Regions from separate parts of the Pantoea sp. RCC30.1 genome, predicted to be linked through region 1. Evidence: predicted binding sites of a transcription regulator. Region 1 holds the regulator's gene; each other region holds the start of a gene.
What was found. The regulator CRP, encoded in region 1, controls carbon source genes, mostly activating them, when cyclic AMP is high. The targets are predictions, from matches to a motif close to ATGTGANNNNNNTCACAT.

Region 1 (7,827 bases):
GCGCAGTTCGTGCCGGTAAAAGGCAAGGGCAGTCGCGTATGGGATCAACAGGGCAAAGAGTATATCGATTTCTCGGGTGGTATCGCTGTCACCGCACTTGGACACTGCCATCCTGCGCTGGTGGAGACGCTGAAAAGCCAGGGCGAGACGCTGTGGCACACCAGCAACGTCTTCACCAACGAACCGGCGCTGCGTCTCGCCAGTAAGTTAATCCAGGCCACCTTTGCTGATCGCGTCTTCTTCGCCAACTCCGGTGCCGAAGCCAACGAAGCCGCGTTTAAGCTGGCGCGCTACTACGCCTGCAAACGTCACAGCCCATTCAAAAGTAAGATCATCGCCTTCCATAACGCTTTTCATGGCCGGACGCTGTTTACCGTCACGGTCGGCGGACAACCAAAATATTCTGACGGATTCGGCCCGAAACCGGCGGATATCGTCCACGTGCCGTTCAATGACCTGGACGCAGTGAAAGCGGTGATTGACGATCATACCTGCGCCATCGTGGTTGAACCGATTCAGGGTGAGGGCGGCGTGGTGCCCGCGACGCAGGAGTTTATGCAGGGACTGCGTGAGCTTTGCGATCAGCATCAGGCGCTGCTGGTGCTGGATGAAGTGCAGAGCGGCATGGGACGCAGCGGCAAGCTGTTCGCCTATGAGCATTATGGCATTCAACCCGATATTCTGACCTCAGCCAAAGCGCTGGGCGGCGGTTTCCCGGTCAGCGCCATGCTGACCACCAACGAGATCGCCTCGATCATGGCGCCGGGCGTGCACGGCACGACCTATGGCGGCAATCCGCTGGCCTGCGCCATCGCCGAAACGGCACTGGATATTATCAATACGCCGGACGTGCTGGCGGGTGTCGGGATGCGTCGTCAGCATTTTGTTACGGCGCTGAAGGCCATTGATGCGAAGTATGATCTGTTCAGCGACATTCGCGGCAAGGGGCTACTGATTGGTGCAGCGCTGAAACCTCAGCATGCCGGCAGGTCGCGCGACATTCTGAATGCCGCCGCCGCTGAAGGCGTGATGGTGCTGGTAGCCGGAACCGACGTGATGCGTTTTGCCCCGTCACTGATTATCGAACCGGCCGACATTGAAGAGGGCATGAGCCGCTTCGCCACCGCCGTCGGCAAAGTGCTTAACGGCTAGCTTAGTTTTTACGTAAGCGTCTGATTAGCCAGCGGCCATGTTGTGGTCGCTGGTTCCACGCCAGCGATGAAATGGTGTACATCACGCTCAGATGATCGAGAATGCGTCGTACATGTTGCTCCACCACCGTGATCGGTCCCTCGCTGATATTCTCCAGGTCATCCAGCAAATTCACCTGTGAGCTTTCACCATCATATTCCAGCCGCTGCTGACATCGCTGCAGCGCGATTTCACAGGATTGCAGATAGCGTTCAGCCAATGCGGTCGTCAGCATGGTGTGCTCACGCGCCAGAATCGTTATCGCATTGATATGCTCGACAATAAACTGGCTGTGCGTGACCCAGAGCCGCATATCACTCAGGTAGCGGGAGTTGAACGCGGGTTCCTGCATCGCCTGATTTAGTGAGTTAAACAGCGCATTATGCGCCTGATTAACCTTCACGCGCTGATAAGCCAGTTTCTCCGATGACTGTTCGTCGCCCAGTAACAGCCGCAGCGCATCCTGATAGGTTTCCAGCGCGTCATGGGCATTCTGCCGCAATAAGCCGCTCTGCCACTGCGGCCACAGCCACAGCATCCCGCCAAAGGCAATCAGACAGCCCATCAGCGTATCCATCAGTCGCGGCAGCAGGAACTGCGCGCCGTTCAGCGACAGCAATTGCAGCGAGTAAACCGCCGTGACCGTAAATCCAATCATCGACCAGCCATAGAACTGGCGGGTAAAGCGATAGCTGATAAAGGTTATCGCCAGCATGATCAGCAGCACTACCGACTCCGGCACCGCCATGCGCAGCGTCGCGGCCGCGATGACCAGACCAGCAAAGGTGCCCAGCGCCCTATGCTGGATGCGGACACGGGTGGCGCTGTAGCCGTTCTGGCTGACGAACATAATGGTCATCAGGATCCAGTAGGGTTTGGGGATGTTGAAGAATAGCGCCAGCGCGCTGCCCAGCATCAGCATTACCGCAAAGCGACCGGCAGTGCGCAGTGCCGACGAGCGAAACGAGAGATAACTGCGCAGCGCCGGTAACAGCGGCAGACGACGCTGGCGATCCGCCATCAGATCGCGTTGATACAGCGGTTTCTGGGTGCGCAGGACACGCGCAATGCGGTTGAAGTGGTAAAGGCAGAAGTTACCCACCGGATTGTCGGGATGCTGATGGGCGATCTTCTCCAGCGCACCGAGCTGTTTATCCATCGCAAAGCGATCGGGGAGCTGGTGATAAAGGATGTTATCCGCCAGCACCCGCAGCCGGGCAGAGATGGTTTTGGCGTTCCAGCGGATCACCGCTTCGGCATGGCTCTGTTCGACCAGCTTCTGCACCTCTTCCGGCCGATGCAGGCTGACGGAGATATGCTCCTGCAGATCCAACGCCACCTGAAAGGCGCGCGTCAGCCTCTTATGGCTGTGATCGCGGCTTGCCGACAACATGTGCATCTGCTGATAGCAGGTGTTGATCAGATCGACCACTTTCTGCTGACGAGCCAGCAGCGGCGGCAGCGCCTTTTCCGGATCGGTGAGCTGCGTGAGCAGGGTATATTTGGCGTCGCAGTAGTTAGCCAGCTCACGATAGATCAGGCTGAGGCTCTCGCGCATCGGCTGCTCTTTCCACAGCCAGAACCAGAACCAGTTGAACAGCCCATACCAGAGCGTACCGCCGATATAGAGCAGCGGGGTGACATAGATGGGCATGCGGCCAATCAGGCTGAGGGTGAAGATGGCGGCGATAAGGGTGCCGGGCAGCAGGCGGCCATGCAGCGGGCTGATTTCACCGGTGACGCCCAGCAGCAGAGGCATAGCGAAGAGGATCAGCGGCAGTGGAATCGCATGCAGGGTAAGCCACTGAATCAGAAAGCTGCCGAGGGCAAACAGGCTGCCGCCAACAATCAGGCGTTTGAAGAAGCGTTTGTGTGGGGTATCCAGACCGGCGATGTTGCAGCAGGCGGGCACTAACGAGAACAGCAGACCTTTTTGCAGGTCGCCAGCTAGCCAGCCCAGCGCTACCGGCAGACAGAGCACCAGCGTTTGCCGCAAAGCGTAGTTAACTTCAGGATGGTAAATGATTCGACGCCACATCGGCCCAACACAAACAATAACGGCGTGATGTTGCCATCACGCCGTGGGTGACAGGAATTAGCGGGTGCCGTAAACGACGATGGTTTTGCCGTGTGCGGAGATCAGATTCTGATCTTCCAGCATCTTCAAAATACGGCCCACGGTTTCGCGTGAACAACCAACAATCTGGCCAATTTCCTGACGAGTGATTTTAATTTGCATACCGTCGGGATGCGTCATGGCATCTGGCTGCTTCGCCAGGTTGAGCAGGGTCTGTGCAATGCGTCCGGTTACGTCGAGGAAAGCGAGGTTACCCACTTTTTCAGACGTGACCTGCAGGCGACTCGCCATCTGCGCTGAGAGTCGCATCAGGATGTCGGGGTTAACCTGGATCAGCTGACGGAATTTCTTGTAGGAAATCTCCGCCACTTCGCACGCGCTTTTCGCACGTACCCAGGCGCTGCGCTCCTGGCCTTCTTCGAAGAGGCCAAGCTCACCAATAAAATCGCCCTGATTCAGGTAGGAAAGAATCATCTCTTTGCCTTCTTCATCTTTAATCAGAACCGCGACGGAACCTTTCACGATGTAGTAAAGCGTTTCTGCTTTTTCACCTTGGTGAATCAGCGTACTTTTGGATGGATACTTGTGAATATGGCAATGGGACAGGAACCATTCGAGTGTAGGGTCTGTTTGCGGTTTGCCGAGAACCATTCGCTATTATCCTCTGTTGTAATCGTGCCCAAAATACAGGGGGCAGTTTTCCCTGTCAGGCGGTGAAAGCTTCAAGCGTTTCCATTTCAGGAAATTATTCGGGCCGCATCAGGCGCAGTGCGCATCATTCTTCCCGGCTTCGCCATCGGGTGACGAAAAATATTTTCAGCACTGTTTGTAGCACAGCTTTTGCCGACTGTCTTCTGTTGTCTCGCTTCAGCTAAGAGTGGATTTCTCTGGATTGCTGTTTACCAGGCGAAAGCGTACTCTTGCGAGAAAACTGCGTATTCCGGAGCAAAAATCATGCAGGCAAGAGTGAAATGGGTAGAAGGGCTGACATTCCTCGGAGAATCCTCATCCGGCCACCAGATACTGATGGATGGCAATTCGGGTGATAAAGCGCCCAGCCCAATGGAGATGGTGCTGATGGCGGCTGGCGGATGCAGCGCGATTGATGTGGTATCAATTCTGCAAAAAGGCCGCAACGATGTGGCTGATTGTGAAGTAAAACTGACCTCAGAACGTCGTGAAGAGGCGCCGCGAATCTTTACGCACATCAACCTGCATTTTATCGTGAGTGGTAAAGCGCTCCAGGATAAAGCGGTCTCACGCGCGGTGGATCTTTCTGCTGAAAAATATTGCTCTGTGGCCATTATGCTGGGTAAAGGTGTGACGATTACGCATAGCTATGAAGTGATTGAGCTTTAGTAGCCGCAAGGGTCATTGCCGACCTGCTAACTTCACTTCCAGTATCTGATGCAGGTTGCTTTAAGACTGTGCCTGCGCAGGAAACCGGGTCAGATCGGAAAGTCGTTTAAGCCAATCCCTGGCCGCTCGGCCCGCGCCTTCCCTGGCGCGGGACGCTTTCCTCTTCTGGCCCGGTTCCCTGCGTGTTAAGCTTTTTCGCTGCTGTCAGATTCATCCTGCATTGGCATTGGCATTGGCATTAGTCTGGAAAGGCCCTTTTGACCTCTTACTCTATCCGTTTACCTTCCATCAGCCGCTTCACCAGAGGCCCCATGATCAACTCCATCGCCAGCCCCATTTTGCCGCCCGGCACGACCAGCGTATTGATATGCGAGATAAACGAACCCTGAAGCATCGCCAGAAGGTAGGGGAGGTCGATATCGTCCAGCGCCTGAAAGTGAATCACCACAAAGCTCTCATCCAGTGAAGGAATAGCGCGGGCAGCGAAGGGGTTTGAGGTATCGACGGTCGGGACGCGCTGAAAGTTGAGGTGAGTGCGTGAGAACTGCGGCGTGATGAAGTTGATGTAATCCTCCATCGAGCGCACCACGGAATCCATTACCGCTTCACGTGAATGACCGCGCTCGCCAGTGTCGCGCACCAGCTTCTGAATCCACTCCAGGTTAACAATCGGTACCACGCCCACCAGCAGATCGACCTGTTCGGCCACGTTGTGCTGCGCCGTCACCACGCCGCCGTGCAGTCCTTCATAGAAGAGAATGTCGGTGTTCTGCGGCAGCGGCTGCCAGGGCGTAAAGGTGCCGGGCACCTGATTCCACGGCACTGCTTCATCGTAGGTGTGCAGATATTTACGCGACTGGCCCTGTCCGCTTTGACCATACTCTTTAAAGCTCTGTTCCAGCAGGCCAAAGTCATTGGCTTCCGGCCCGAAATAGCTGACATGACGTCCTAAATCGCGCGCCTTACGAATCGCCATATCCATTTCAGGGCGGGTAAAGCGGTGAAAGCTGTCACCTTCCAGCTCGGCCGCATGAAGATCGAGCTGCTGAAAGATTTTGCGAAACGCGAGGCTGGTGGTGGTGGTTCCTGCGCCGCTGGAACCGGTCACCGCGATAATGGGATGACGTGCAGACATAGAAAAGCTCCCTGTGAGGTCGGGCGATGAGCATTGTTATCATGAAATGGTGCCGGGTGCATCAGCCACGAAATTCTTTGCGTGGCATGATATTGACCGATTCATGCAGTTCCGACCACACCAGCACCACTTCGCCGGTTTCCAGCTGGCGTCGTACATCAGCCACCTTGTCCAGCAGGCTGCGTTCCTGTTCGCCATAGTCCGTGCCTTCGCGCAGCACAAAGGTTTCAATCAGATTTTCAAGGGTCTCAGGTGAGACCTGTTGCCAGGGAATAATCACGAGATCAGTTATCCAGAAAAGGGGTGAGCCACTGCGGGATGCGCTGTTCCAGCCACATTTCAGGCTGGCGTAACGTGCCGCCGACAAAACCTACGTGGCCGCCGTGGGGTGTCAGTTGATAAGTAATAGTGGCAGATAATTGGCTGCTGTGCGGAATGACCTCATCACTCATGAAGGGATCGTCTTTGGCGTGAATGATCAGCAGCGGTTTCTCTGCGTGCTTCAGCCAGGGCATGGCGCTGGCACGATGATAGTAATCGGCTGCATCGACAAAGCCGTGGGCGCGGGCAGTAATCGCATCATCAAAATCGCGGAGTCGTCGCAGCGCTTTCAGTTGCGCCAGATTGACCGGCAGCGTGTCCGGCCAGGCGTGCAGTTTGCGGCGGGCATTTTTCTTGAGCTGCGCCAGCAAATAGTATTGATAGAAACGTGAGAAGCCGCGTTCCAGTTTCACGCTGCACGGTTCCAGCAGCAGCGGGGCGGAGACAATCACGGCTGCATCCACCTCAGCGGCTGCGCCCTGCTGGCCCAGCAGGCAGCCCAGCATGTTGCCGCCCAGCGAGAAACCGACGGCAGCGGTGGAAACGTGGCCCCAGCGGGTGCGCAGCCAGTGCAGGAAGAAGCGGGCATCTTCAGTTTCGCCCGAGTGATAGATGCGATTGAGCCGGTTAGGTTCGCCGCTGCAGCCGCGAAAATGCATGACCACGGCCAGCCAGCCGCGCGCGCGGCAAATGTTCATCAGGCCATGAATATAGGGGCTGTGAAAGCTCCCCTCCAGCCCATGGAACAGCACGACGCGTGGTTTATGTTGCGCCAGTTGTGGATCTTCGCTCCAGGCGAGATCGACGAAGTCGCCATCCGGCAGATCGAGTCGCTGCCAGTGAGGAGCAAAGGTGGTACGCCGACGTAACAGGCGCGGCAGCATCGTCTGCAGGTGCGCGTTGCGCAGACTGTCAGGTGGTGTGAAGTACTCGTTTTCCGGTCCGGTAAATTTCATGTGTTAAAAGCTTGTCTGTTCCATATCACACTGTTAGCTTCGATAAGTTTTTTCTTGCAGGGTAAGGAGTACCCGATTGCCATGGAACTGAGTCTTTTCTTATCAATGTTGGGATTTCTTTGGGTTGCGGCCATTACGCCGGGTCCCAATAATATGTTACTCACTGCCTCGGGCGCTAATTTTGGCTTTCTGCGCACCATTCCGTTGATGATTGGCATCATGATCGGCATGCAGGTGATGCTGCTGATGGTGGCCTTTGGCGTAGGCGGTCTAATCCTGCTCTACCCTTCGCTGCACCTGGTGCTGAAAATCGCCGGTAGCCTCTATCTGCTCTGGCTCGCGTGGAAAATTGCTACCGCCAGTTATGAAAAACTGGAAACTGACCAGGCGCCGGATGCGCCGATGCCGTTCTGGCAGGGTGGGTTGCTGCAGCTGATCAATCCCAAGGCCTGGCTGATGGCGCTGGGCGCGGTCGCCAGCTTCAGTCTGTCCGGTGATGCGTATCGCCATTCGGTGGTGGCGATAAGCGTCGGTATGTTTCTGGTTAATCTGGTCTCGGGCGTGATCTGGATGGGATTTGGCGCGATGATCGGCCGCATTCTGCGCAGCCGCCGCGCCTGGAAAATCTTTAACCTCGCCATGGGGCTGCTGACCGCCGCCTGCGTGCTGTTAATCTGGCACTAAGTCAGCTGGACGCGCGTTCAACGCGCGTCCAGGGCAGCACCTCACGGATCACTGGCGCGTTCGGGTTGCGGATTTTCTGCAGCAGCAACTGAACGCTGCGCGCG
Region 2 (7,827 bases), on a different contig from region 1:
GGCGCATCAGCCGGGCATTATTGATGACGACGTAGCAATGATGACGCAGGCGAACTGTAACGTCATGTCGGTGGGTATTTTCAGCTGGGCGAAGCTGGAGCCGGAAGAGGGACGCTATGAATTTGGCTGGCTGGATGAGGTGATTGATACCCTCTGGCTGCAGGGAATTTCTGTGTTTCTTGCTACACCGAGTGGCGCACGTCCGGCCTGGATGTCGCAGGCATATCCGGAAGTGTTGCGCGTGGGACGCGATCGCGTGCCGGCCCTGCATGGCGGCCGTCATAATCACTGTATGTCCTCACCGGTCTATCGCCAGAAAGTGCAGGCGATGAACAGCAGGCTGGCGGCGCGTTATGCGCATCATCCGGCGGTGATCGGCTGGCATATTTCCAATGAGTATGGCGGCGAGTGTCACTGCGATCGCTGTCAGGAGGCGTTTCGCGGCTGGTTGCAGCGCCGCTATGAGACGCTGGAGAAGCTGAATCTCGCCTGGTGGAGCGATTTCTGGAGTCACACTTACAGCGACTGGTCACAGATTGTGTCGCCTGCGCCACAGGGTGAGATGTCGATTCATGGCCTGAATCTGGACTGGCGGCGGTTTATGACCGATCAGGTGACTGACTTCTGTCGTGAGGAGATTAAACCGCTGAAGCAGGCCAATCCCGATCTGCCTGCCACCACTAATTTCATGGAGTACTTCTACGACTACGATTACTGGAAGCTGGCATCGGAACTGGATTTTATCTCGTGGGATAGCTACCCGATGTGGCACAACGAGAAGGATGAGACCACGCTCGCCTGTTATACCGCGATGTATCACGATTTGATGCGCACCCTGAAGCAGGGCAAGCCATTTGTGCTGATGGAATCGACGCCGGGCGCGACGAACTGGCAGCCGACCAGCAAGTTAAAGAAGCCGGGAATGCATATTCTGTCATCGTTACAGGCGGTGGCGCACGGTGCGGACGCGGTGCAATATTTCCAGTGGCGCAAGAGTCGGGGTTCGGTCGAGAAGTTTCATGGCGCAGTCGTCGATCATGTCGGTCATCTGGATACGCGTACTGGTCGTGAAGTGAGCGAACTGGGCCGGATGCTTGCCGCGATGACGCCAGTGATGGGCAGTCGGGTTGAGGCACGGGTGGCGATTATTTTCGACTGGGAGAGTCGTTGGGCGATGGATAACGCGCAGGGTCCGCGCAATCTCGGTCTGCATTATGAGCGCACGGTGAACGAGCACTATCGGGCTTTCTGGGAGCAGGGTGTTGCGGTAGATGTGATTAATGGCGACAGCGATTTGAGTGGTTACGATCTGGTGATTGCGCCGATGCTCTATATGGTGCGCGACGGTTTCGCGGCGCGTGTAGAGGAGCATGTTGAGCGGGGCGGGCATTTTGTGGCCAGTTACTGGAGCGGCGTCGTGAATGAAAGCGATCTTTGTTACCTCGGCGGGTTCCCTGGGCCATTGCGGTCACTGCTAGGCATCTGGTCAGAAGAGATAGATAGTCTGACCGATGAGGAGTTTAACGGCGTGCGCGGGGTGCGAGGCAATGAGCTGGGGTTGAGCGGGCCGTATCAGGCGCGGGAGCTTTGCGAGCATATTCATCTGGAGGGTGCGACTGCGCTGGCCAGTTACGAGAGTGATTTTTATGCCGGAACACCGGCAGTGACGGTGAATCGAGTGGGGCTGGGCAAAGCCTGGTATATCGCGTCACGTAATGATCTGTCGTTCCATCGGGATTTTTATGGTGCGCTGATTAAGCAGCTTGGGTTACCGCGTGCGCTGGAGAGCGAGTTGCCCCCTGGCGTGGTGGTTCAGCGCCGTACCGACGGTGAGCAGGCGTTTCTGTTTGTGCAGAATTTTACGGCGCAGGTGCAGCAGGTGTCGTTGCCTGCCGGCCTGAGTGATTTGATTGATGGCTCGGGTGTGGGGGAATCGCTGACACTGGGGCCGTGGGGATGTCGGGTTTTGAGTGCAATGCTAATTGAAGGCGCAAGCCTGTAACGCTAGTTGAATGCCGCTTGATGGCAGGGTGATCGCAGGCTCAGGGGGCATATGCCCCCATCGCTTTTGATTTGGGCGTTGTCTGTGGGAAGTGCTGGGTTTTGCTTTTGATAGAGGGCAGGTTTTTAGAGGCTGATTGCAGGGTAGATGCAGGAAGAGTGTATATTCTGTGAGCGGTCCCGCGCCTATCCCCCCTCGTTTTCGTTTATCAGTCGTGAGTGGCGGGCAGCAGCCCGCCTTTTTGTTATCTGAAGGAGACCAACATGGTGAGTCTGAAATCATTTAAGCAATATTTCAGTCGGCAGCCGCTGACGGTGGAAGAGCTTGAGGTAGACAGCGAGCTTCTGGAGCGTCTGGTGAACTGCTTTGGCGGGCGTGAGAATATTCAGCAGGTGGACGCCTGTTTAACGCGGCTGCGCGTGAAGGTGACGTCGCTGAAGGCGGTGGATACGGCGGGATTGCAGAAGGCGGGGGCGATTGGCGTGGTGATTCTGGGGCATGAGGTTCATGCGATCTTTGGAACGCAGTCCGACCAGTTGCGTCAGTTGCTGGAAGCCCGTTTCTTTAAGCCGGAATAAAAAGCCGCTGTAAAAATATGAAGTAAAAAAAAATGGATAACCGTCGCCGGTTATCCAAATAAGCCCCTGCATAAGAGCTTAACAATGATCACAATGAGGAGACTGCGCGGTTACCACCAGGCTTCGACCTGTACACCGAAGTTCCAGGTGTTGTTACTGGTGTTGTCTTTGAAGCTGTGCCCGTCTTCTGAGTCATTCAGGTAAGAAGCAAACAGACGCAGCTCCGGACGTGACATAAATTCGGGACCGGCTGCCAGGCCCAGCGCCAGCGTATATTTCTGACCCGCCTGTTTATAGTCGCTGCCTACTTTGTTCTCATCTTTCTGCCAGAAGCTACCAACTTCGCCGATGCCGCGGACATACTGCGTGAATTGATACTGACCACGACCCACCAGCGACAGCAAGGTGCTTTTGCTGGTCTGCGCGGTGACATCATCGGCAGAACCCCAGGTAAAGACCTGATTCAGGGAGAACTTGTCGGTAATCGGCAGCAGGCCGGTATTGATCACGCGATAGCCGGTGGCGTTTTGGGTATCGTTCCACATGTCATACCAGCCGCCGCCCTGCGAAATCATGTTCTGCGCCAGACCTTTGTTGGCGTACTGGAAGACCAGTTTCTGATAGCCGCCCCACACGTCCTGACTGATTTCACTGGTAACCATAACGCCATTATCTGCGTCATACAGGCCACCATATTCTTTCTGTTTGTTGGTGGTGTTCGGCATAGCGTAATCAATACCAAACTCAGTCCAGGCGCCGCTCCAGGGTTTCCAGCCGGCATAGCGAAGATCAAGGTAGTTGATATTGACGTCGTTATCGCCATCGACGCGGTAATCGACGTCATTGGCATCGCCACGGATCCAGGCAAAGGAGATAGCGCCCGGACCCAGCGTATAGTTCTCGATACCGGCACCCGAGCCGGAGATATTCCAGTACTTAGTATCAATAATGTGCAGATCGTGACGTTGGTAGTAACGTTTACCGCCCCAGATCACTGCATTCTTATCACCCGGCACCAGCCCTTTGATCTGCAGATTGAGCTGACGCAAACCAAACTGCGCATCGTCGCCGAAGGTGGTTTCGTTATCATTAGAACCGTCGGAGAACATGCTGACCATGGTGTCGACGTAAAAACTGACGTCATCCTTTTTGTAGACTTCGCTGCCCAGCTCAACCTCGCCATAGGTGTCGGCTTCATTGCCAAGACGGCCAATCTTGTTTTTTTGATACTCTTCAATACCGCCATCCTGCGATACGCCAACGCCACCACGCAGATAGCCATGGAAATCAATGTTGTCGATAGCGGCATAGAGCGTCGGGGAGGTCAGGGCCGCAGCAAGCGCCACAGCAGCAGTACATAACCTTGTTTCCATGTTATCCTCAATTTTCTTTGTAATACGTTCACATGACAGCGGCAGTAAACGCCTTTTGTCAGATGAGTGACAAACAAAATCGGGATAATGTGTGATGAACTGCAAATAAATTGGCGCTATTTGTAACGATTAGTGAATCAGATCACCAAATTTGACTATGTGAAGGTATTACTTTTACTTTTTATTCGCGCAATGTGACTGCAGCAGTCTGGCTTAACTTCCGCCTGTGATACCATTCCGTTATCGGTCATCAGGGATGCGGATTATGAAATCAAAAAATGCCACCTTAGAGGATGTCGCCCGTCACGCTGGCGTGTCGTATCAGACGGTTTCGCGCGTTTTGAATAAGTCGGCGAACGTCTCGGAATCAACGCGGCGCAAGGTAGAACAGTCAATTGAGACCCTGCGTTACGTGCCTAACCGACTGGCGCAGCAGTTGGTGGGGAAGCAGAGTACGACGCTGGGTCTGGTGACCACATCGCTGGCTTTACATGCGCCATCACAGGTGGCCGCTGCGGTTAAGCGTTATGCCAACGCAGCGGATTATCAGGTGCTGATCGCTATGATTGATGAGAACGTCAATCAAAGTCTGCAGAATTGTATCAATGAGCTGAAGTCTCAGCGGGTGGACAAGGTGATTATTAACGTCCCGCTGGAGAGCAGCGATGCCGAGAAGATCGTGCAAGAGAACGAAGATATCCTCTGTCTTTTCCTGGATGTCGATCCCTACAGTTCGGTGTTTAACGTTTCGTTTAATCCGGCTGATGGCACCCGCGCCAGCGTCAAATATCTTTATGAGCAGGGGCATCGTGAATTCGCGCTGCTGGCCGGGCCAAAGGAGTCGGTCTCCGCTAATCTGCGGTTAAAGAGCTGGCTGGATACGCTGGAGAGTTATCGTCTGAAGCCGGTCAGCGTCAGCCACGGTAACTGGGATGCGCAGAGTGGTTACAGCGGGGTGCTGCAACTGCTGCGGGAAGCGCCGGATTTCAGCGCGCTGCTGGTGGGCAACGACCAGATGGCGCTGGGTGTACTGAGTGCGTTGCATCAGCGCGGCGTGGCGGTGCCGGGTCAGATTTCGGTGATTGGCTACGATGACACCTATGAAAGCGCCTTCTTCCATCCGGCACTGACGACGGTGTCGCTGGATCTGGATTTGCAGGGCAAAGAGGCGGTCGCGCGTCTGCTGTTAGCCAGCGAGCAGGATGAGCAGCGCTCCTCTTCGATTCTGCCAGCAAAACTGGTGGTGCGCAGTTCGACCGGAAGCGCCGGGCAGCAGCAGCGGGATTTAAAGCAAATTGCCGAACAACTGCGGCTGATCGCCAGTCGACTGGAGTAGCTCTGCCTGGGTTCATATTTTAAAGAGTAAGAAGCTACCGCTGCTATGCTGAGATCAGGATAACTATTCATAACGTCGGTGAAATCAGCCGATGATGAAATCGCGGTCTGTGAACTGACGTTATGAATCGTGAGTCTGCAGGTACTTTCTGCCGCACATGATGGTCATATCATATCCTGTTAGCGTTCAGCCCGATTTTAACGTCTGGGGGCTGTGACGCTTCAGATAATAAAAAAAGCCACCATCGCTGGCGGCCCTGATGAATTTTAATGTGAGCGTTGCCGGTAAATCTGCCGGTGACGCTTTTTAATTTGCAGCGACAGTTTTCATTGCCGGACGCTGTGGCAGCACCACCAGTAAAGCGATAATGATCAGAGCCAGCGTCAGCGAAGCACCGTAGCGACTCAGCGCAAGTCCGCCTGCAGCAAGGGGTTTATCCAGAAAATCGCCGACAACGGCACCCAGTGGTCGGGTCAGGATAAAGGCTGCCCAGAAGAGCGCAGTGCGCGAAAGTGACGTAAAGCGGCTGACCGCCCAGATGATAGCCAGCGCGCCAACAAACAGCAGGATCCCGCCATCGTAGCCCAGCCCTTCAGTGTCTGCCGTCCAGTCACCTAATGCCGTGCCCAGCGTTTGTGAAAACATGATGGTGACCCAGTAAAAACTCTCGGTAACCGCGTTGTTCACCGAACTCACCGCGACTGTGCCGCAGGTAATTTTCCAGAGGAAGAGCGAGAGGATTAGCAGTGTGCTCAGCAGCAGGGTGCCGCCCAGATAACCAATGTTCAGTGAGCGATCGGCAAAATCTGCCATCGTTGTGCCGACAGTTGTTGTCGCGACAACGGTGAACCAGTATATCCACTTGTTAAAGCTGTGGCGGTTGATCTGCACCACTACCGCCACCAGAAAGATGATGGCGAAAATCAGTGTACCGGTCAGGTAACCAAGATTCATCGACATGGTCACCGCATCGCCACCGGTTTCACCCAGGGTAGTCGCAGCGATTTTGGTTAACCAGAAAGCTGCGGTAATAGCCGGAACTTTACTCAGAGAATGAGGAGCTGTGTTGTTATTTTGCATAGGATGATACTCCGGAAAAGCCCAATATGGGCTAAGACAGCGGAGAGGTTATAGGATTAATCTTAAGAAAAGATTAAGCTGAGGGAAACAATAGGAGCGATTCCTGACACAGCCTGCAGTCACTAATGTGGTGTTTAGTAACTGATTTTAAATGATATATTTGCTTAACGAACGTCACGTTCGAGCCGTAATTCGGATAAACAGATAAGAAAAAATTCTTAGTGACTCCGTTTTCTTCTTAATGATAACGCCATGCGAGTCGCGATAGCCTGCCAGCTTGGTAAGTTAAGAATGGCTGACCGTGCAGCAGCAGGGCACGCGGGTCATGCCTGATTAGTGGTGCCCTGATAAACAGCATCAGGGCAAGGCGAATGGCAGGGTAACTTCAACGCTGCCCTCTGAAGATCACCAGTTTTGTCGGGTGGGAGAGACGATCAGGTCGTTGACAGTGACGTTCTGCGGCTGATTGAGGGCATAGACCACCGCATTAGCCACATCCTGTGGGCTGATGGCGATTTTATTAAGTTCCTGCGCCACTTTACGGCCCTGAGGATCGGCGACTTTATCGGCCCAGCCAGTATTAATCACCCCGGGGCTGACGGTGCTAACACGTATCCCGTTATTGACGCCTAAATCCTTACGCATGGATTCGGTCATGGCATGGACAAAGAATTTGGTTGCGCTGTATACCCCCGCACCCGCATCAACCTGATGGCCCGCAACCGACGCCATATTCAGGATCTGCCCATCATTTTTTTTCAGCATAACGGGTAACACCGAGGCAATGGCATTCAGGTAGCCTTTAATGTTGACGTCTATCATCCTGTTCCACTCTTCCCAGGCAATGTCACTCCAGCCTGAGAAAAGCATCAGGCCTGCGTTGTTAATCAGGATGTCTGCCGAGCCGAACGTGTCACAGGCAGTCTTCACCAGCGCCTGGGTATCTTCCAGCCGCGTCACATCGGTAATCAGGCTGACAGCGCGCCCTCCTTGCGCTTCTATCTGACGCACCAGCTCATCCAGGCCGCTCTTATCCAGCGCGGCGGCCACAATATTTACGCCATGACGGGCAAGTTCCAGCGCAGCCGCTGCACCAATCCCGGAGGAGGCTCCCGTAATAATGGCTGTTTTGTTTTGCAGATAATTCATTGTCATTTTTCCTTCGGTAAAACGTGGCGGGGCGAGCGCCCGCCAAAACAGTGATCAGAAAGTGCCTTCCGGCCAGTCGGTGTAACCCTTTGCACCACCGCCGTAATAGGCTTCTTTCGGCGCAATGGTCAGTTCAGCACCGTAACGCAGACGTTTCACCAGGTCCGGGTTGGAGATAAACAGGCGCCCAAAGGCAACCGCATCTATGATCCTCGCGTTACGGCGGCTGATGGCCATTTCAAGGTCATAGTTGTTGTTGCCAATGAATGGACCGTCGAACTGAGCGCTGAGCGCGTCCATGTCCACGTC
Region 3 (7,827 bases), on a different contig from region 1:
ATCAGCGATTTTACCCACAGAGATCACATGACCCCCCTTCTCATCCACCAGCTTTTTCAGCATGGTGGCGGATGGCGGCTCGACCGCAAGGTCGTGGCGGTTGCCGGTACGCTCGAACTGACCCGCTTTGTCACCCACAAACGGACGGGCGATAACGCGACCAATGTTGTAGCCACCTTCGGTCAACTCTTCACGGGCGATTTCGCACAGCGCGTAGAGACGATCAAGACCAAAGGTCTCTTCGTGACAGGCGATCTGGAATACGGAGTCCGCAGAGGTATAGAAAATCGGCTTGCCGGTTTTCATGTGCTCTTCGCCCAGTTGGTCGAGGATCACCGTACCTGAAGAGTGGCAGTTACCGAGATAGCCCGGCAGGTCTGCACGCTCAACCAGCTTGTCCAGCAGTTCCTGCGGGAAGCTATTCTCTTTGTCGCTGAAGTAGCCCCAGTCAAACAGTACTGGTACACCGGCAATTTCCCAGTGGCCTGATGGCGTATCTTTACCTGACGAAAGCTCACTGGCGTAAGCGTACGCGCCAGTGATCTTCGCTTCAGGATCCAGACCCAGCGGGAAGCGGCCGGTCGACAGCTCAGCGGCTTTGCCCAGACCCAGTGCGGTGAGATTAGGCAGATGCAAAGGACCTTTACGTCCCTTGTCTGCTTCACCTTTAAAACAGGCTTCGGCGATATGACCTAAGGTATCTGAACCCACGTCACCGAATTTATCGGCATCTTTACTGGAGCCAATTCCAAAGGAATCGAGCACCATAATAAAAGCACGTTTCATGCAAGTCTCCTGCGCATTGGCGCGTGACAAGTCAAAAAAAAGCGATCAGATCAGTATACCCGAATGCATCACGGCTGGCACGGGTTACGGGTCAGTTAGCTGATATCGCTCACACGGCGATAGACAACTGGCGTCTCAGCTGGCGCGGAATCACCGAGCACCAGCGCGGCTTTGACCGCAGCGGCGGCCTGCTGCCATTTGTCTTCGCTGCTGGCGTGAATCATCGCCAGCGGGCGCTGCGCATCGGCACGTTCGCCCAGGGTGATCATCTCGCTGAAGCCGACGCTGTAATCGATGCTGTCGCTGGCGCGCTGACGTCCGCCGCCCATCGCCACGACCGCCAGACCCAGCGCTCGGGTATCCATACTGCTGACGATGCCAGAATTGTCGGCATAGACCGGTTTGCTAAGCAATGGCGCGGGCAGATAAGTGTCGTAGCGTTCGACGAAATCAGCCGGTCCCTGCTGGGCAGCGACCATGCGACCAAACACCTCGGCGGCCTTGCCGTTATCCAGCACTGTCATCAGCTTCTGACGCGCTTCGGTGTCGCTGGCAGCCAGTTTGCCGGAGATCAGCATTTCGCTGCAGAGCGCCAGCGTCACTTCCAGCAGGCGCGGATTACGCTGCTCGCCGGTGAGGAAGCGAACGGCTTCACGCACTTCCAGCGCATTACCGGCTGAGGAGGCGAGAACCTGATTCATGTCCGTCAGCAGCGCGGTGGTCTGACAGCCTGCGCCATTGGCGACGCCCACAATCGACTGCGCCAGACTTTCTGAGGCTTCATAAGTTGGCATAAATGCACCGGAGCCGACTTTGACATCCATTACCAGCGCATCCAGCCCTTCTGCCAGCTTCTTCGCCAGAATCGAGGCGGTGATCAGCGGAATGGAATCGACGGTAGCCGTGATGTCTCGCGTGGCGTAGAAACGCTTATCCGCCGGCGCGAGTGAGCTGGTCTGGCCGATGATGGCCACACCGACCTGCTTAATGATTTCGCGGAAGCGGTCATCGTTGGGGAATATATCGAAGCCCGGAATCGCTTCCAGTTTATCCAGCGTACCGCCGGTATGGCCCAGGCCACGCCCGGAGATCATCGGCACATATCCACCGCAGGCGGCGACCATCGGCCCTAACATCAGCGACGTTACATCGCCGACGCCGCCGGTCGAGTGCTTATCCACTACCGGCCCGTTAAGGTTGAGTGATTTCCAGTTAAGCACCGTACCGGAATCACGCATCGCCATGGTCAGCGCGACCCGCTCTGGCAGCGACATGTCGTGGAAATAGATGGTCATCGCCAGCGCGGCGATCTGACCTTCCGAGACGGTGTTATCACGCACACCATTGATGAAAAAGCGAATCTCCTCTTCATTCAGCGCATGACCGTCACGTTTTTTGCGAATAATTTCTTGTGGCAGGAACAAGGTAGCCCCCTGGTTCAGGGAAAACAGAATGGATAACAGGCGGTCAGCGACCGCCTGAGGGATCAGTAACCCGCTTTGCTGGTGTCGCTGTCATGACCCAGAGTGTTTAGCAGGCTCGCCAGCAGGCTTGAGGCACCAAAGCGGAAATGGCGCGCATCGGCCCAGTCGGCACCCAGCGTATCTTCTGCCATTTGCAGATAGATCGCGGCATCTTCTGCGGTGCGTACGCCGCCCGCAGGTTTAAAACCAACTTCCTTGCTGACGCCTTTATCACGGATCACGTTCATCATGATCTGCGCCACTTCTGGCGTGGCGTTAACCGGCACTTTACCGGTGGAGGTTTTGATGAAGTCGGCACCGGCATCGATGGCAATTTCAGAGGCCTGACGGATCAGCGCTTCCTGCTTCAGCTCACCGGTTTCGATGATCACTTTCAGCAGCACGTCCGCTTCTGCACAGGCGGTTTTACAGGCTTTCACCAGATCGAAACCCACCTGGCTGTTACCGGCGATCAGCGCGCGGTACGGGAACACAACGTCCACTTCATCGGCACCGTAGGCGATAGCAGCGCGGGTTTCTGCCAGTGCAATGTCGATGTCGTCATTGCCGTGCGGGAAGTTAGTCACCGTGGCGATGCGGATCTCCGGGGTACCCTGCTCGCGCAGCGTTTTGCGCGCAATCGGAATAAAACGCGGATAGATACAGATTGCCGCGGTGTTGCCTGCCGGGGATTTAGCCTGATGACAAAGGTCGATCACTTTTGCATCGGTGTCGTCGTCATTCAGGGTAGTTAAATCCATCAGTTTCAGGGCGCGCAGGGCAAGGTGTTTGATATCGGTCATGAGGCTCTCCAAAGGATCGGGGTGCAACCCACCGGCTTGCCGGCGGAATGTTATAATAATAACACTCTGAAGCGGCCTGATATGTGCCAGCAGTCACATAGAAATAAGAAATTAGTGCAATCATGCCACATATAATGTGACTAAAATCTCAAGTTGCACTAGCTGATGCCGATTATACGCCAGATGCTGCGATGTTACTATTATCACATTTTACTGCAAGGGGTGCAGAGCGGGAGGCGGGTCAGCTGCGCAGCGGCGGGAAAGCGGGATCAAGCTGAAACAGCTTCTGACTGTTTTGCCACAGCGCATCGGCAATGTCTTCAGGTGACTCTTCCCGCAGGCTGCAGAGCACTTCCCACACCTGATGCGCCCGCTCCGGCCGGTTTGGCTGGCCCTGAAAACCCTGCAGTGGCATATCGGGTGCATCGGTTTCCAGCAGCAGCGAAGAGAGCGGCAGTTGCGCCACGGTCTGACGGGTCTTGCTGGCGCGTTCATAGGTTATGGTCCCGCCAATGCCAATCGCATAACCCAGCTTAATAAAGGTTTGTGCCTGTTGCAGGCTGCCAGCGAAACCGTGCACCACGCCACGGCGCGGCAGATCGTGACGACGCAGAATCTGCGCCAGCTTGTCATGGGTCCGGCGCGAATGCAGGATCACCGGCAACGCATAACGCTTTGCCAGCTTAAGCTGCGCATCGAGAAAGCGCTGCTGCTTATCAAACTGCGGATCGTCGCGATAGAGATCCAGCCCGATCTCGCCGATCGCCACCAGCTTACGCGGCCGCTGTTGCAGTAAGATTTCCAGCTGGTCGAGATGGGCGTCCTGATGATTTTCGATAACAATCGGATGCAGGCCCAGCGCGGCATAAAGTGGCGGATGCGCTGCAGCCAGCGCGCAGACCCGCTCAAAGCGGCTGGCATCGATCGCCGGAACGATAATCTTCTCTACGCCCGCCTCCGCGGCGCGGGCCAGGCTGGCGGCAATGTCTCCTTCGAACGGCGGAAAGTCGAAGTGACAATGCGTGTCGATAAACTTCATGCCAGCGATCCTTTGTCGTAATCCGCATCATTGTCCGCCAGTGGCGGTGTGATGATCAGTCGGGTATCCGGCGCATTGGCGACCGGTGCAGGCGGCATAACGATACGCGCTGAGATCATCGGTTCTGCATCGCTCAGCCACTGGCCCAGCGTGGCAAGGAAATAGCGACCACAGCGTCGTCCCAGATGATAATCCTGATTCAGCGCCGCGATGCTGCTGCCCAACGCACTGCTTGCCAGCACGTGCGGCGGGAAGATTTCAATGATGCGCAAATTATCGGGTGGATTCTCAATAAACTGCTGAATTTCCCGATAGCTCTGCTCATGCTTATTCAGCACGTTAATCATCGGCTGCAGCGCGCCGGTGCTGAGCCAGCGCTCCATCCGCTTAAACCATTTCGGGGTATAGAACATCTGCGACGGCACGGTGCGGATCACCACAATCGTATCGGCCCCGCGTCGGGCGGCTTCACGCACCGGAATGGCATCGCTGATGCCGCCATCGTGATAGCTGATCCCTTCCAGATTCACTCCCAGCCGGTAAAAGCCGGGAATGGCACTGGAGGCTTTAATCAGATCCAGCCAATTATCAGCGGTGGGATTGAAGTAGCCGGGCGTGTAGTCATCGCTGCGGCAGGCGCACATATAGAATTCGCGACCGCTGGAGAACAGCTGTTCCGCACTGCTCATCGCCAGCGGGAATTCACTGCGGGTAATATCGATCAGCCAGTCGAGATCAATCAGATTGCCTCCACGCACAAAGCGCAGCGGATCAAAAAAGAGTTTGCTGGTGGTGTAGCGGGTAATGACACGACGGGCATAGCCGGGTTGACCACAGACAAAGGCCGAGAGATTTTGCGCACCGGCAGAGGTGCCGAGCATCAGATGAAAAGGATTGAATCGGGCGCGCTGAAATTCGTCTAACACGCCTGCGGTGAAAATGCCACGCTGACCGCCGCCTTCACATACCAGGGCTATTTTCTGAGATTTAAACGGTGTCAGGGCCAGAGGTTCAATGGCGCCGAGTGTGACGGGAATGCGTATACCCACTGTGCGAACCTCAAAAAAGGGTTCCGGGTATGCTGGAGGATCGATCCATTTATTACGGCAGCATTCCGGAGAACCAGTCATCTATTCCTTTAACCGGCAGGCCAGCTAAGCTGGCTTACCTTGCAGCGATGTGAAGGTGTCCATTTCTTCACGTCAGTCGCTGCAGATGACTGGTCTCCGCTCTATGCTTTGCGTTGCATTAGACTGCAGAACTCATCGGCTAAAGCTTTTTACGGCCGGTAAACAGGCTGATGAGGAACAGGATAATACCAACGACGAAGACAACTTTAGCTGCCCATGCTGCTGTGCCCGCTAAACCGCCAAAACCTAACGCTGCAGCGATCAGTGCGATCACCAGAAAAATAATGCCCCAACGAAACATAAGCCTCTCCTTACCCTATTTAAAATCGAACTGCTTAGTTCATCCCCGGATGGGTATCTTTTATTCGTGCGGCCACCAGAGGCACCGCACGCAAGCTTAAGACTTAACCGTAAGGTCATTCTTAACGCTTTTCACGCCTTCAATGGCTTTAGCGATGCTTTCTGCACGATCTGACTGTGCCTGATTAGCAACCTGCCCTGAAAGCTGAACAACGCCGTCGGTGGTCTCAACTTTTACGTTGCGCGACGGAACAATGTCATCCGCTAATAGCTTAGCTTTAATTTCGCTGGTCGTAGCGGCATCGCCCGCATAACCTTTCATTGAAGAAGATTTGCTGTCTCTGACGTGTAGTTTGTCGCTGACGGATTTAACACCTTCGATTTTCTGCACCACAGCCACAGCCTTTTCAGCCTGATCCTGTGAGGTGACGAAGCCGCTTAAGGTCACGACGCCGCTATGCGTTTTTACCGAGATATCCGTGCTTTTAATTGCGTCATCATCTACCAGTGCCGCTTTGGCTTTAGCAGTGATGCCGCTGTCATCCATATAACCATCGACTTTTTTCATAGAACTATCGATTTTTGAACCCGCGCTGTCGGCTGTCTGTGACGCTTTCTGCGACATTGATTCGTCAGCCAGTGCGCTGCCGCTGATCAGTGCTGAGCCAATCATGGCGGCCATCAGGGTTTTAGCAATCTTAGTCTTGTTCATCGATATCTTCCTTCTATCAGTTAACTCACCCAAAAACTGTGGGCGCAACAGAGGCAACCAGGGCCACTGCGATACAGGACGTAAGGACAAGAGAAGTCTCTTCCGCCGTCCGATAGAATAATCATAGACGGCATTTTGCAATTTGCCTGGCTAACTGGTTGATCACACGTCAAAACAGAAGAAAAACGGGGTTTTTAGGAGGAGTCTGTAGCGGGGAAAACAGGGCCACTTCCAGCTGGAATGGCCCGGAAACAGCCGATTAGTGCTCGCGCGTTTTACGGAAACGAACGTCGGGATAACGTTCCTGCGTAATATTGAGATTGACCATGGTCGGCGCGATATAAGTCAAATTATTACCGCCATCAAGCGCCAGGTTAACTTCGTTTTTACGCTGGAAGTCCTCAAACTTTTTCGCGTCGCTGCATTCAACCCAGCGTGCCGTAGATACGTTGATCGCTTCGTAGATCGCTTCGACGTTATATTCGCTTTTCAGACGTGCTACCACCACATCGAACTGCAGTACCCCGACCGCACCCACGATCAGATCGTTGTTATGCACCGGACGGAACACCTGCACAGCCCCCTCTTCCGACAGCTGAACCAGCCCTTTCAGCAGCTGTTTCTGCTTCAGCGGATCGCGCAGACGAATACGACGGAACAGTTCTGGCGCGAAGTTCGGAATACCCGTGAACTTCATGTTTTCACCCTGCGTAAAGGTGTCGCCAATCTGAATGGTGCCGTGGTTATGCAGACCGATGATATCGCCAGGATAGGCTTCTTCAACGTGCGAACGGTCGCCCGCCATAAAGGTCAGGGCATCAGAGATCACCACATCTTTGCCGGTGCGTACCTGACGCAGCTTCATCCCTTTTTCATATTTACCGGACACCACACGCATAAAGGCCACACGGTCGCGGTGTTTCGGGTCCATGTTTGCCTGGATCTTAAACACGAAGCCGGTGAACTTCTCTTCTTTCGCTTCTACCGTACGGGTGTCGGTATCACGCGGCATCGGACGCGGTGCCCATGCCACCAGGCCATCCAGCATATGGTCAACGCCAAAGTTACCCAGCGCGGTACCGAAGAAGACCGGCGACAGTTTGCCGCTCAGGAAGGCTTCCTGTTCAAACTCGTGCGAAGCGCCTTGTACCAGCTCCAGCTCTTCACGCAGCTGTGCCGCCAGATCTTCACCGACTGCGGTGTCGAGGTCCGGGTTGTCCAGCCCCTTCACGATGCGCACATCCTGAATGGTGTGGCCTTTACCGGTCTGGTAGAGATAGGTCTCATCTTTGTAGAGGTGGTAAACCCCTTTGAACAACTTGCCGCAGCCGATAGGCCAGGTAATAGGTGCGCAGGCAATTTTCAGCTCGCTTTCCACCTCATCCAGCACTTCCATCGGGTCGCGGATGTCACGGTCAAGTTTGTTCATAAAGGTCAGGATCGGCGTATCGCGCAGACGGGTCACTTCCATCAGCTTGCGGGTACGATCCTCGACGCCTTTCGCGGCATCGATCACCATCAGACAGCAGTCGACCGCAGTCAGCGTACGGTAGGTATCTTCCGAGAAGTCTTCGTGGCCTGGGGTATCCAGCAG
Region 4 (7,827 bases), on a different contig from region 1:
AATTTCAAATGCCAGTAGCGACTGAGAAAACAGCGCGCCCAGACCGATGCCGACCAGCACGATGTGCAGCAATAGTCCGACCTGCAAACCGGAGATAGAAGCCACCGTGCCACGATAGCCGTGGCTGATACCGGTACTCATGGTGTTGATTGCGCCGGAACCGGGCGACAGGCTCAGGATTGTGGTGGTAAGCAGATAAGTCAGCCACCATTCGATGGTCATGGGTCAGGCTCTCTTTAGTAGCGGAATTGTGACACAATACGCCAGAAATAAGCGCGGCGCTATGGCCTGCGCAGCGCATTCAGGACTCTGTATCCGGTCATCAGGAGGGCGAATGAATCTACATAAAGCCAGTTGGCTGCGACGAGAAAAAGCCTTTGCTGCCTTCGCCACCGGGCCGCTGCTCGATTTCTGGCACAGTCGTGAAGAGCTTGAGTTTACCGGCGTGGGTAATCTGACGCTGCGCTATGTCCGCTTCACATCGCCGCAACACAAGCGTGTGATCCTGATTGTGCCGGGACGCATCGAGAGTTACATAAAATATCCTGAACTGGCGTACGATCTGTTTCACTGCGGATTTGATGTTGTGATTCTGGACCATCGCGGTCAGGGGCGTTCCGATCGCCTGCTGGAAGATTCACACCGGGGTCATGTGGCGGAATTTACCCATTATGTTGACGATCTTGAAACGCTCTACCTGAAAGAGATCGTCAGTGGCCATTACCAGCAGCGCTATGCGCTGGCTCACTCGATGGGTGGCGCAATCTTAACGCTGTTCCTTGCTCGTCAGCCGCAAGCGTTTCATGCGGTCGCGCTGGTGGCACCGATGTTTGGCATCGCCTTGCCGCTGCCCTCATTTCTGGCCCACCGCATTTTGGACTGGGCGGAGAAACGTCCGGCCATGCGTGATGGCTATGCGCTGGGCACAGGACGCTGGCGCGCACATCCGTTTGGCATTAACCGGCTGACGCACAGCACCGAGCGTTACCGGCGAAACCTGCGTTTTTATGCGGACGATCCGGCGATTCGCGTGGGCGGGCCAACCTACCATTGGGTGCGTGAAGGCATCCATGCGGGTCGCAACATCATCAGTCAGGTCGATAAAATCACCACGCCACTGCTGCTGTTACAGGCCAGCGATGATCGGGTGGTCGACAATCGTTCACAGGACCTGTTTTGTGCCGCGATGGCGGCGGCGGGTCATCCGTGTGAGGGCAATAAGCCACGGGTGATCGAGGGTGCGCGTCATGAAATTCTGTTCGAAAAGGATGAGATGCGCGCCGAAGCACTCAATGCAGTGGTCGACTTCTTTTCATCGCACCACTGACGTTATTTATCCGACCGGTTTAAACCGGCAGAACCAGATACCCGAGGTTTTCATGTATCACATCGTTGCATCCGATCTGGATGGCACGCTGCTTTCCCCCGAACATCGTCTGACCCCTTTTGCGCGTGAAACGCTGCAGCAGCTGGTTGCGAAGGATATTCACTTCGTTTTTGCCACCGGCCGTCATCATATCGATGTCGGACAGATGCGCGACAGCCTGGCGATTCCGGCCTATATGATCACTTCAAACGGCGCACGCGTGCACAACGCAGAGGGCGAACTGGTGTTCAGTCATAATCTGGATGAGGATATCGCCAGCGATCTGTTTGGCCTGCAATATCATCACAGCAATATTCTGACGCACGTTTACCGCGACGATGAGTGGTTTGTCAGCCGTTCAAGCCCGGCTGAACAGGACTATTTCCGCGAGTCGGTCTTCAACTATCAGGTCTATGAGCCGGGCCTGCTGCCAACCGATAACATCAGCAAGGTCTTCTTCACCTGCGAAGATCCCGAGCATCTGATCCCGATGGAGCAGGCGATTGAAGCACGCTGGGGCGATCGGGTTAACGTCAGTTTCTCGCTGCCGACCTGTCTGGAAGTGATGGCGGGCGGCGTGTCGAAAGGGCATGCGCTGGAGGCGGTCGCGAAGACGCTGGGCCACACGCTGAAAAGCTGTATCGCCTTTGGCGACGGCATGAATGACGTGGAGATGCTGAGCATGGCGGGTAAGGGCTATATCATGCAGAACGCCCATCAGCGGTTGAAAGATACGCTGCCAGAGCTGGATGTGATTGGTTCGAATGCCGATGATGCGGTACCGCAAACGCTGCACACGCTCTATCTGGCTTAAGACTTCAGCATGTAAAAGGGCCGGTTATCCGGCCCTTTTTTTATTGCCGTCAGGCGAGGGTCTTTTTGTGTTTGTGTTCGCTGACCATAGTCAGTAACAGCAGGATAACCGCCAGCACACAGCCAGCAATCATCACCATGAAGCCGCCGTCCCAGCCGAAATAATCGACGGTGTAACCGACAATGGCGCTGGCCGCCACCGATCCTCCGAGGTAGCCGAAGAGGCCCGTGAAGCCCGCCGCCGTTCCCGCCGCTTTTTTCGGTGCCAGTTCCAGCGCGTGCAGACCAATCAGCATCACCGGGCCATAGATCAGGAAGCCAATCACGATCATGCAGGCCATGTCGACGCCAGGATTGCCCGCCGGGTTGAGCCAGTAAATCACGGTCGCAATGGTCACCAGCGTCATAAAGAACACCCCGGTCGCACCGCGATTACCGCGGAACACTTTGTCCGACATCCAGCCACACAGCAGCGTTCCCGGAATCCCCGCATATTCATACAGGAAGTAGGCCCACGACGATTTATCCAGCGTGAAGTGTTTGACCTCTCTGAGATAAGTTGGCGACCAGTCGAGGATGCCGTAACGCAACAGATAAACAAACACGTTAGCCAGCGCGATGTACCACAACAGTTTGTTCGGCAACACATACTTCATGAAGATCTGTTTTGCCGTCAGCTCCTCTTCGTGGCTGGCATCGTAATCGGGTGGATAGTCATTTTTATACTCTTCAATCGGCGGCAGACCGCAGGATTGTGGTGTATCGCGCATCAGCGCAAAGGCCAGAATCGCAATGGCAATAGCACCAAACGCGGGCATGTAGAGTGCCGCTTTCCAGTCGTTGAACCACGCCATGCCGAGCAGGAACAGCAGAGGCGGAATACCACCGCCCACGTTATGCGCACAGTTCCAGACCGAAACGATCCTGCCGCGTTCCTTCTGCGACCACCAGTGAACCATAGTGCGACCACAAGGTGGCCAGCCCATGCCCTGGAACCAGCCGCAGACAAACAGCAGCACAAACATCACCATGATACTGGAGGTCGCCCAGGGAACGAATCCCATGATCAGCATCACTGCTGCAGCCAGAATCAGGCCGGCCGGTAAGAAGACGCGTGGATTAGAGCGGTCGGAAACCGAGCCCATGATGAATTTTGAAAAGCCGTAGGCAATGGAGATGCCGGACAGCGCAAAACCGAGATCGCCACGTGAAAAACCCTGCTCCACCAGATAAGGCATAGCGAGTGCGAAGTTTTTTCTGACCAGATAGTAGGCGGCGTAACCAAAGAAGATCCCGATGAAAATTTGCCAGCGCAGACGACGGTAGAGCGGATCAACGTGATCCTCCGCCACCTGCGGCTGACGTGGTGCAGGTTTAAAAATGCTCAGCATCAGTGAGGCCCTCCAGGGCACATTATGGTTTTTAATTCCCAGCAGGTTGGGGCAGGAAAAGAGCAGAATAAAATGGACGCACAATGTTCCATTTCGCGCAAAGAATAGTGTTAGTTGCGCAACGTTACTGTGATGAATGACACATTTGTTACACTTTTATTACAGTTTAGAGCGGAAGTGATCATGTGATGGATCATTTCGCGCATTTTATCTGGCTGAAAGATCTTTCTGCAGACAGTTGTGTTAGTAGGCGAAAGTCCTTTTCCGATGGATATTCTGATCGCCTGTTTTGTAATCAAATGTCAACCAGATTTCACAGCCTGATTGCCGCACATTGTTTACACTGACGGCCTGTTAATTTCGGGGTTGTCGCCGTGTTTTTATTGATTATTACCACCATCCTGTGGGCCTTCTCGTTCAGTCTGATTGGCGAATATCTTGCCGGGCAGGTGGACAGCTGGTTTTCTGTATTGATGCGACTGGCGCTGGCTGCGCTGGTATTTTTACCTTTCCTGCGCTGGCGTGGCCATCGCCCTTCAACGCTGTTGCTTTACATGCTGGTTGGGATGCTCCAGCTGGGGGTGATGTATCTGCTGAGTTTTGAAGCCTATCTTTATCTTAGCGTGTCGGAATTCCTGCTGTTTACGGTGATGACGCCGCTCTATGTGACGCTGATTTACGATCTGATCAGCCGTCGTCCACTGCGCATCGGCTATATCTTCAGTGCGCTGCTGGCGGTGGCAGGCGCGGCCATTATTCGCTATGACAAAGTCAGCGATCATTTCTGGTTTGGTCTGCTGTTAGTGCAACTCGCAAACATCTGCTTTGCGGCGGGAATGGTGGGTTATAAGCGTCTGCAGGAGACCCGACCCATGCCGCAGCATACGGCCTTCTCCTGGTTCTATCTGGGGGCGGTGTTAATTGCGGTGATCGCCTGGTGTGCCTGGGGCAATCCGCAGAAGTTGCCGACTACTTCATTGCAGTGGGGCATTCTGGTCTGGCTGGGCGTCGCCGCTTCCGGTCTTGGCTATTTTATGTGGAATTACGGTGCTACGCAGGTCGATGCCGGTACGCTGGGCATTATGAATAACATGCACGTCCCTGCCGGGCTGCTGGTGAACCTTGCTATCTGGCAGGAGAAGCCGCACTGGCCGAGTTTTATTGCGGGCGCGCTGGTGATCCTCGCCTCGCTGTGGGTGCATAAGCGGTGGGTGGTGGGGCGCGGTGACTAATGATCAGGTGTCAGGCTATCAATAGCGGCTGTTGCATGAGTGCGGCCTTCAGGGCTGGCGCGTCCGATCGCGAAGGAATCTCACCTCCCTGTGGTGGATGTCGTGCGTTCCACTCGGGAAAGTGGGTCAGCTCCGCAAAGACGGCGTAAATACGTCCCTGTAGCCTCGGCCGTCGCATCCCTGCGACGGACGCTTTACTCCGTGACCCGCGTTCCCTCCTTCGTGTCAGCCAGGCGCTGCCATTTTAAAAGCCATGTAGAAGCTTGAGGGAAGAGGTGGCGCAACTGAGGAGCAAAGCGTCCGAGCCAGGGATGGCGAGGCCGTGCTGCATGGATGCAGGCTTTCTTTGCGATCAGATGCGCCACTTCTGACCACGCAGGTATCCGAAGCGATCAGCAACAGACGTTAAGCAGGCTTTTCACTCTTAGGACGCTGAATCATCGCCAGCCCTTTCAGGAAGTTGCGCAGAATCTGGTCGCCACACTCGCGATAGTTCTTATGATCAGGCTTGCGAAAAATCGCGCCAATTTCGGCCTGCGAAACGGTAAAATTCACGCGCTTCAGGACATCAGGGATGTCGGTGGTTTTCAGATCAAAAGCGATGCGCAGCTTTCTCATGAAGATGTTGTTAGTCATCTTGCGCTCAATCGATGGCGCAGGTGCATCTTCGCTTTTGCCGCGACGGTAAAAGATCAGGCCATTCAGGAAATAACCCATCAGCACATCGGGGCAGGGACGGAACGCGGCATCGTCATCTTTTTTCAGCCACGCCTGAATATCCGCCAGCGGCACGTCACATTGCGCCAGCGCAAAAATCTCCACCATTTTGGCATCGCTCAGGTTGAGCATGTAGCGCACGCTGCGCAGAATATCATTGTTAGTCATGGTGAGATCTTCTCATGGTCAGTCTACAGGCTGCGCATTATAGGGGATTTTACCCGCTCTCGCGCAGGTTTGTGCCTGCTGACTTACCGCTGTAACACCGCACCGGGCAACGCGGCGTCTCGCACAAACGGCAGATGCTCACAGGCATGCTGACGGGCAAAGCGGATAAAGGCTTCCAGCACCGGCTGACGCTGTTCCCCTTCGCGCACGGCGGCATAAAGACGGCTCCAGAGCCCATCACCCAACGTGCGCGTGACGACCAGACCCTGCTTCTCAAAACTCTCCACCACCCAGTGCGGCAGTGCCGCAATCCCCATCCGCGCCGACACCATCTGAATCATCAGCAGGGTGTTATCCACACTTTTCAGGGCCGGACTGACGCCAGCGGGCTGCAGGAAGTGACGCCAGATATCCAGACGCTGACGCTGTACCGGATAGATCATCAACACTTCATCGGCTAAATCTTCCGGCGAGATCTGCTCAACCTGCGCCAGCGGGTGATCCGTCGCCAGCACCAGCCGGACTTCATAATCAAACATCGGTGAGTAGAACAGGCCAGAGCGCGCAAGAATATCGGAGGTCAGCACCACATCCAGCTCACCCTGTTGCAGGGCGGGTTGGGGATCAAAGGTCACGCCCGATTTGAAATCCATCACCACCTGCGGCCAGCTCTGACGGAATTTATCCAGCGCGGGAGTCAGCCACTGAATGCAGCTATGACACTCAATCGCTACCCGCAGCGTGGTCTGATGTGGTTCATGGCAGGCCTGCAAAGCCTGCTGAATCTGCGGCAGCACCTGCTCTGCCAGCTGCAGCAGAATATCGCCCTGCGGTGTAAAACGCAGTGGCTGACTTTTACGGACGAACAGGCGGAATCCCAGCCGCTGCTCCAGATCGCTGAACTGGTGAGATAACGCCGATTGCGTCTGATGAAGCTGGGCCGCCGCCGCCGCCAGCGATCCCGTATTACGCAGAGCCTGAAGCGTCCGCAGGTGCTTGAGTTCGATCATGAGAGTCCTTCACATCGAAAATGAACATATTGCGCTTGAGCAACATACAGTACCCGCAGAGTATAGCAGTGTAAACATCTGGACGGCTAAACATCTTTGGCTGCCCATTTCAGCCAAAGTGAAAGATTATCTGGAGAACAGCACATGACTATCCTGAACCATACCCTCGGCTTTCCCCGAATTGGCCTGCGCCGTGAACTGAAAAAAGCACTGGAGAGTTACTGGGCGGGCGACAGCACACAACAGGCGTTACTGGCGACGGGCCGCGAGCTGCGTGCGCGACACTGGCAACAACAGAAAGAGGCGGGCGTTGATCTGCTGCCGGTTGGTGATTTCGCCTGGTATGATCATGTGCTGACCACCAGCCTGCTGCTGGGCAACGTGCCTGCTCGTCATCAGAACAAAGAGGACACCGTTGATTTGGATACGCTGTTTCGCGTGGGGCGCGGGCGTGCGCCGACCGGCGAGCCTGCGGCGGCGGCAGAAATGACCAAATGGTTTAACACCAACTATCACTACATCGTGCCGGAATTTACCCAGGGCCAGACATTTAAACTGACCTGGACTCAACTGCTGGACGAGGTTGATGAGGCACTGGCGCTGGGCCATAACATCAAGCCGGTGCTGCTCGGGCCGGTGACGTATCTGTGGCTGGGTAAAGTCAAAGGCGAGCCGTTTGAACGTCTGTCGCTGCTGGAGGCGATTTTGCCGGTCTATCAGCAGGTGCTGGCGGAACTGGCAAAGCGCGGTATCGAATGGGTACAGATTGATGAACCCGCCCTGGCGCTGGAGCTGCCGCAGGCGTGGCGCGAAGCCTTCCAGCCAGCGTATGACACACTGCAGGGCCACTGCAGGCTGCTGCTGACCACCTATTTTGACAGCATCGGCCAGAACATTGATGTGATTCATGCGCTGCCCGTGCAGGGCCTGCATGTCGATCTGGTTCATGGCCGCGATGATATTCAGCAACTGAATCAGCAACTGCCCGCCAGCTGGCTGCTGTCGCTGGGTGTAATTAACGGACGTAACGTCTGGCGAGCCGATCTAAGCCGCTGGTTCAGCCGTCTGAAACCGCTGATCAAAGAGCGTGAGCAGGTGTGGATCGGCTCTTCCTGCTCCCTGCTGCACAG

Region 2: AC2LB6_RS01215 (maltoporin) is a predicted target of CRP. The motif match lies at 4,043-4,060, and genes of this name have one in related genera.
Region 3: deoC (deoxyribose-phosphate aldolase) is a predicted target of CRP. The motif match lies at 3,244-3,261, and genes of this name have one in related genera.
Region 4: glpT (glycerol-3-phosphate transporter) is a predicted target of CRP. The motif match lies at 3,698-3,715, and genes of this name have one in related genera.

The regions. Positions count from the first base shown of each region.
Region 1 covers NZ_JBXUHX010000004.1:198,789-206,615, forward strand. The annotation lists gene argD (bifunctional acetylornithine/succinyldiaminopimelate transaminase) at 1-1,152, shown strand, start outside; gene AC2LB6_RS06110 (YccS/YhfK family putative transporter) at 1,154-3,229, opposite strand; gene crp (cAMP-activated global transcriptional regulator CRP) at 3,287-3,919, opposite strand; gene AC2LB6_RS06120 (OsmC family protein) at 4,223-4,627, shown strand; gene AC2LB6_RS06125 (phosphoribulokinase) at 4,893-5,762, opposite strand; gene AC2LB6_RS06130 (YheU family protein) at 5,824-6,042, opposite strand; gene AC2LB6_RS06135 (hydrolase) at 6,047-7,039, opposite strand; gene AC2LB6_RS06140 (LysE family translocator) at 7,121-7,723, shown strand; gene AC2LB6_RS06145 (LacI family DNA-binding transcriptional regulator) at 7,725-7,827, opposite strand, start outside.
Region 2 covers NZ_JBXUHX010000001.1:254,793-262,619, forward strand. The annotation lists gene AC2LB6_RS01205 (beta-galactosidase) at 1-2,002, shown strand, start outside; gene AC2LB6_RS01210 (PTS sugar transporter subunit IIB) at 2,266-2,580, shown strand; gene AC2LB6_RS01215 (maltoporin) at 2,691-3,953, opposite strand; gene AC2LB6_RS01220 (LacI family DNA-binding transcriptional regulator) at 4,219-5,289, shown strand; gene AC2LB6_RS01225 (COG4705 family protein) at 5,596-6,369, opposite strand; gene AC2LB6_RS01230 (SDR family oxidoreductase) at 6,775-7,518, opposite strand; gene AC2LB6_RS01235 (alkene reductase) at 7,573-7,827, opposite strand, start outside.
Region 3 covers NZ_JBXUHX010000005.1:45,028-52,854, forward strand. The annotation lists gene deoB (phosphopentomutase) at 1-786, opposite strand, end outside; gene deoA (thymidine phosphorylase) at 882-2,210, opposite strand; gene deoC (deoxyribose-phosphate aldolase) at 2,273-3,052, opposite strand; gene AC2LB6_RS06485 (TatD family hydrolase) at 3,294-4,091, opposite strand; gene AC2LB6_RS06490 (patatin-like phospholipase family protein) at 4,088-5,140, opposite strand; gene AC2LB6_RS06495 (DUF1328 domain-containing protein) at 5,361-5,522, opposite strand; gene osmY (molecular chaperone OsmY) at 5,619-6,233, opposite strand; gene prfC (peptide chain release factor 3) at 6,493-7,827, opposite strand, start outside.
Region 4 covers NZ_JBXUHX010000003.1:22,672-30,498, reverse strand. The annotation lists gene rhtB (homoserine/homoserine lactone efflux protein) at 1-222, opposite strand, end outside; gene pldB (lysophospholipase L2) at 335-1,327, shown strand; gene yigL (sugar/pyridoxal phosphate phosphatase YigL) at 1,380-2,180, shown strand; gene glpT (glycerol-3-phosphate transporter) at 2,230-3,570, opposite strand; gene AC2LB6_RS04220 (carboxylate/amino acid/amine transporter) at 3,945-4,802, shown strand; gene AC2LB6_RS04215 (YehS family protein) at 5,208-5,687, opposite strand; gene metR (HTH-type transcriptional regulator MetR) at 5,771-6,697, opposite strand; gene metE (5-methyltetrahydropteroyltriglutamate--homocysteine S-methyltransferase) at 6,842-7,827, shown strand, end outside.